One region of the Affinundibacterium danionis genome, then DNA from elsewhere that is predicted to be linked to it. Evidence: riboswitches for the same ligand, from Rfam matches in the RefSeq annotation. Region 1 holds a riboswitch; the other holds the start of a gene.

Region 1 (3,158 bases):
AACTGGGCTTTGGAACAGGTGCAATTTCATCTTTGCACCTGTTCGATGACCTACAACTTAGGTGCGTTGTAGGCGCTTACTAATTGCGCCAAGTTAAAGTGACGAACAAGTTACGCCCAGGTGTCGAGTAAGTATTGGCCAATGCGTACTGCTTATCCAAAATATTATTTGCGCGCATCAGCACAGAAAGATTCTGCGTCAATGTCCACTTGGCACCTAAATTCAACAGCCCATAGCCACCTAATGTGTCTCGTCCGTTAAAGCTCAGATTATTATCTTCGCGTTCACTCGCTAATTTAAATTCACCAAACAAAGTGACTTCTTGCAATTGATGTTGAACGTTGAGATTCAGTGTATTGCGCGCGATACGTACCAAGCTTAAATTGTTCGGCTTAGTACGAGGATCTGCATAATCATAAGAAGCACTATATTGGGTCGCACCGATTTGCCATGCGGCACTCAAAGTAAGGCCACGCAAAGTCGCCAAAGCACTCCGCGCATTAGTCGATGGGTTGATAAAGCCCTGCACTTCATTTTGATACGCAATAGCAGAAAAAGACTGTGCGCCTTCCTGATATTTAACACCCAACTCATTGGAACGATTGCGTTGCGGCGTCAAAGCTGTATTGCCAAATCCGGGGTAATACAATTGATTAAAACTAGGTGCTTGAAAACTGGTACCAGCATTCCCGACTAAACGCCAAGCAGGTAGAAATTTATACGCACCTGACAATGACCAGTTATTGAACGAACCAAATTGAGAATTGTAATCATGACGAACAACCGCCAAGCCATCCCAATCGCCGCGTTGCAAGCCATAAGACAGCACAGCAGCATGCAAATCACGTTCTTTGACACTGTAATTAGTTGTGCTATCAACGCTTTCTTTGCGTTGCTCTAGCGTGAAGGACAATTGATCTTTGCCTAGACTCACATCATTTTGCCAACTCGCTTGTTGACGCTGTGTATTAAATTTTCCGGTACCCGCAAATGCGTGATCACTCATGCGGAAGTATTCAGTCACCGATTTGTCATCGCTTTGCGCCACAACAACCGTCGATTTCCATTGCGGTAACCACTGTGCCTGCCATTGCGCATTCACATTATTTAAGGTGGCGTGGCTCCAAGCATCGCTAGTTAGCTTAGTCAATTTCAGTGGATTGGGTGAAGGCAAAGAGTCGAACTGATAATCAGTCTTACTGTGCAAAACACTGACACTTAACTGATGCTCTTTCGAAATCTTGCTACTTAATTTTCCACTAAAGCTGGTGGATTTAAAACTATCTGCATCAGCATTAAAGCCAGAAGCATTCGGATTAACGATGACGGTAAATCCATCCGCACGCTCAGTCGCTGCAGCGAAGCTGTAAGCAAGGCTATCAACATTGCCGCTGATGGCCGCGTTCGCTTGTTTTTGCCCATCGCTTCCAGCACCGATACTAGCACTGATTTTTTGACGACTTTCCGCTTCACGGGTAATGATCTGTATCACACCGCCGACCGCATCTGGACCATACAAGGCCGAGGCGGCGCCGCGCAAAATCTCGATACGCTCTATGTGTTCTAAAGGAATATTTTCTATCGACGCACCGCCTGAAGTCGCAGAACCGATACGCACACCATCAATCAAAACGATCACTTGTGACGACGTTGCACCACGCAAAAAGAGACCTGTGGTAGAACGATAGCCACCGTTACGAGATATTTGTATCCCGGCTTGTTGACTCAACATATCAATCAAAGAGCTTTGCCCGGCCAGCTCTATCTGAGCGCGATCAATCACACTCACATCGGCAATTACATCACTCAATTTAGTCGGCGTGCGATTCGCAGTGATCACCACCGCAGGTAAAGAAGCATCCGTTGCTGTGGGCGTTTCAGCGCGGCTCTCTGGGCTAGCCAAAGTCAATAAGGACAATAAAGGAAAACTCGTTAACAAATGTAAACGGCGTGCTTGGGCAGGAGTAAATCGATTTTTCATAAGAAGCAAATAAGAAACAGAAATACCTCAAATTTTCTGGTCTCATTAAAATCGCTGCTCCAATCGGCACGCCACACTTAGTGCACAAATTAGTGCGACACTTAGTGCGATATTTAAGCAGTTCAGTCAACACTGATCGCGAAGTAAGCATATGAGCAAACCACGCACAATCACTTAGCTCTACACAGGCTCACCTGATCACAGCATCAAGCACCGCAACGATAATAATAAAGAAAATAGTTGATGTATTTCGACACGCTAGCACTACCATCCCCGACAGTGCATAAGCATAAATGCAGTACGCAAGCGCACTGCTACCTTGTTGGCCGGTATCCGGGCTGGCGGAAACTACCTTTGTCGCCTTCCCAACTACTTGTTCAAGGTAATCAGTGGCTGTGTGACAAAAGCGGAGCCTGAGAGGCTCGTCCGTTTGACCGTTGCGGGGGCAGCGCAGGTTGGTGTTTTTACTCAGTATTTACGTGATACATAAATCGAGAAATCGACCTCCTGCTTCCCGTTGAACTGCTGCATGTGAACCATGCAGCGAGCACCAACTCGATTATTTTACCAGTATCAATTGGTGCTTGTATATGAAAATTCTGCTTAGACAGATTTCCTTGACTCATGACAAGTGCTTGTTGCGAAAGACTATTTCGCTCTAATTAGCTAGCACCTGTAACGTAACGGTATGCTCATCAATAAGAAAAATAAGTGCCTAACACGCAATTAACAAACTCTTAAAAAACCCATAAATTCGCCAGATAAAAAAATGCCGCTCTATGCCGCTCTGATAGACAGAACGGCACATTCAAAACGCAGCGCTAACAAACAAAGTCAGAATTTAATACCTCAACGCCATTTTTCGGCACTCTTAGTATTTACCCTATTTAGAAATTACTGACTCAAGCGTTTCGCCAAGTCATACAAAAATTGCTGTCCTTCGTACAGTGATTTCACTGGCAAACGTTCATTTAAACCATGGGCATTGCTGCCTTCAGGATAATGAAAGATACCGCTCACGCCGTAAGTCCAAATGCCTGCATTATTCAGAAAGCGTCCATCGGTGCCGCCCGGAGACATAGTTGGTACAACCGGAATCCCTGGCCACATTTGGTTGGTCAAATCTGTCACCGCTTTCATTAATTCAGGATGCAACGGTTGTGCTGGTGATACGGTC
Region 2 (3,158 bases), on a different contig from region 1:
TTGGGAGCCAGTAGTTTTGATCCAGCTATTACGCCGATTACTTTGCCAGCGATGATGTGGACCACGGATATGATTCTGACGCGCCTTGGGAGTGCTGTGATTGCTTTGAGTGTTGTTGGTTTAGCGATCCCTTTGTTTCACCGCTTCTCACCTGATAAAGTGAAAGCATCACATGCAAAAAAACGTCGTTCTCCCTTAGAGATGTTGAATGTCTGGAGTCGTCCTTTGGCCAAGCAGGTGCATCCATTATTTTTATGGTCGGCTAAAGCTTCCGGAATGTTGGGGCAGGTCATGAGCGAGGTGGCTTTGAGCTTGGTCAGTGCACCGTTTTCTATTTTGGTGCTGATTTTGGTCATCAGTATCTCTGCGTTGATTAACTTATCTGCTTTGCCCGGTTTGGGTTTGTTTGCGGTGGCCTATTGGGGCGTGATGATGAGTGATGTCAGCACCCGCGATTATCAATCTGCGATGGAGTCGATGACGGCAGCGGGGCGTGGTGGTGCTGATTGGCGTTACATTAGACATTTTATGGCGAGCGTTACTTTGGGCTTAATGTTCGTGGGAGTGATCATATTTCGTTTAAGTTTTATTTCTCCGGTGCAGGCATTGGCTTTATTCGTCGGCATTTTGAGTATGAGTGCCGCCGCCAATTTTTTAGGAAAAACTTCTAATACGCCTAAAACCTTTATGTCTTTGTATCTGTTCACTTTATATTTGTCGACGCAAGCACCTAAAGTGCCAGTAATCGATATTTTTGGACTAAATGCTGCAGCCACTATGACGAATATTCTGCAGCAATTTGGCGTCGCTTTAGTCGTTGGTGTCGCAGGATTGTTTTATCACCGTTGGAAACTCTCGTAAAAATGAAACTTTGTTGGCGCAAGGGCGAAGTGGAGGAGAGTCGAGCAGAGTAGGGCATAGTGAAGTAAATATCGTAAAATGCAATTAATTTTAATGTTATAAGAACATTGTCTAAAAAGGTCGATGTTTGCTCACTATGTTTGAACTTCGTAAAACACCTAGAATTAATGTGACTTGGCGCGGCACAATCAACATGGACAATGCAAAACTTGTGCCTATAAAAATTATTAATGTCGGTAGCAGTGGTTTTTTGTTTTTGTGCCCTAAAGCTTTAATGGCCGATCGGGAGTATTCCTTAAGTGTGGAAATTCCAAACATCGATAAATCCTCGAGCATGCAGTATCAGGTGGACTGTGTTGTGGTACTAACGCACAGCGTCTTGAGTGGGGAACAATTCAGAATAGGTGTGAAATTCGTGAGCATCTCTAGTATGCACCGTGATTTAATCAATGCCTGGGTGTCCTTGGCCAGTAAGTTTGATCCTGATTAAGATTCTAGAGTCAAGTAAGTAATCTATCCGCCAGCTGATAGCCAGTTGAAAGCCAGCAGATGCAGGCTTTTCCTTGTCCCTATCCCGTATAAACGTTAAAATGGCCATGTTTTGGTGCTCGCGGACATAATCATGTCGGCGGTTAAACGGGAAACACCATGCAATTGCATACGTGTGCTGCCCCCGCAACGGTGTACAAACGTCTGATCTTAATTGAGATCATGTAGCTATCTTGTTAATCACTGTGCTTTGCATGGGAAGGTGTGATGGTGAGGTTTGTCAGCCCGGATACCGGCCAAGACAAGTGAAGTATGACGAACGGGAAGGTTCGGCTATGAATTCTTGGCATTGGTTTTCAAACAAAGCACGTAGTTAATATCAAGCAGACTGAGTGCAAGCTCAGCTTCCACCACTTTCCATACTTTGTATTCAAGCAGCCAACGGGGACGTCGGCAGCTTGCAACTAGCTTGGGCAATGAGCAAGCATCTCACGCCCGACTTATTTTTTTGAATTTATCATGATCCAACAATCCAAACCCCTTGTGCTCAGCCTCGCTGTGGCATCTTGCTTCATTTCCGCCCCGACTTTTGCAGGTGCTGACAATAGTAGTGATAATGCGGTAGCAGACGTATTGATTACTGCCACACGTCAAGTACAGGCTGCCAAAGATGTGCTGGCCGATAACGTCGTGATCAACGCAGAACAAATCATGAAATCCGGTGCGACCAGTATCGTCGATTTGTTGCAACAACAGCGTGGTATTGAAATTTCTCGTACTGGCGGTGCCGGCTCCGTGTCATCTATCTTTATCCGCGGCGCTGCTAACGCGCAAAGCGTGGTATTTGTGGATGGCGTGCGTATCGGCTCTTCCACTTTAGGCGGTGCGACTTGGAGCAGCATTCCTTTAAGTCAAATCGAACGTATCGAGATCGTCTATGGTCCTTTGTCCAGCTTGTATGGTGCGGATGCGATGGGTGGTGTAATTCAATTATTCACCAAAAAATCCGGCCCTAAGGCACGTACTAGTCTAAGTTTTGGTGTAGGTAGCGAAGGCTTGCGTAAATGGGAAGCGGGTGTTTTTGGTTCCTCAGAAAATGATTTTCAGTATGGATTTAATACTGCCAGAGAAAGCACTGACGGTTTCTCGGCATCCAAGCCAGGTGCAGGTACTTATACCTACAATCCAGACCGTGACGGTTATACGCAAAAAAGTTTCAATGGTAATTTGTCTTGGAAAATCGCGACAGATGTTAACGTCGGCGTGAACTTCGTTCAAAGCACCTTGGACGTGGATTTTGATGCAGGCTTAGGTTACCGAGATCGTGGTCAGCAAAAATTCGATAATATGGTGAGCTTCATTAGAACCAAGTTAGCGAGCAATTGGAATTCCAGTTTGCAATTTGCCCGTACGAATGATCGCGTATTTAGTGATGCATCCTATGGCAAGAGCCAGGCCGATACGAAGCAGAGCGGCTGGACTTGGCAGAACGATGTGAGCTTGGGCAAAGACGTTTTGCAATTTATCGTTGAAGATAGAAAAGAAGATGTGCGCACGGATACCAAGGGTCTTGGCGGCAAGCGTGATACTAGATCTTTTGCTGTCGCCTATGTTTTGAAATCCGATGCGCATCAAGCTAGCCTTAGTGCGCGTCAAGATGATAGTAGCCAATACGGCAAGCATAATACCGGTAGCCTTGCGTATGGCTATCATTTGAGTGATGTATTACGTGTGAACGCCAGCTATGGCACGAGTTTCCGCGCACCGACTTTTAATGAATTGTATTACCCAGGCTATGGTGTCGCATC

The links. Region 1 has a riboswitch for cobalamin ahead of ACFFJH_RS16905 (TonB-dependent receptor domain-containing protein). Riboswitches for the same ligand answer to the same signal wherever they lie in the genome.
Region 2: linked by a shared signal. The riboswitch ahead of ACFFJH_RS14330 (TonB-dependent receptor domain-containing protein) and the one ahead of ACFFJH_RS16905 (TonB-dependent receptor domain-containing protein) in region 1 are both predicted to bind cobalamin.

What each region holds. Positions count from the first base shown of each region.
Region 1 is NZ_JBHLXJ010000018.1:183,107-186,264, forward strand. Features, by position in the region: gene ACFFJH_RS16905 (TonB-dependent receptor domain-containing protein) at 80-1,981, opposite strand; cobalamin riboswitch at 2,289-2,551, opposite strand; gene ACFFJH_RS16910 (M20/M25/M40 family metallo-hydrolase) at 2,876-3,158, opposite strand, start outside.
Region 2 is NZ_JBHLXJ010000015.1:229,060-232,217, reverse strand. Features, by position in the region: gene ACFFJH_RS14340 (hypothetical protein) at 1-861, shown strand, start outside; gene ACFFJH_RS14335 (PilZ domain-containing protein) at 998-1,351, shown strand; cobalamin riboswitch at 1,447-1,665, shown strand; gene ACFFJH_RS14330 (TonB-dependent receptor domain-containing protein) at 1,870-3,158, shown strand, end outside.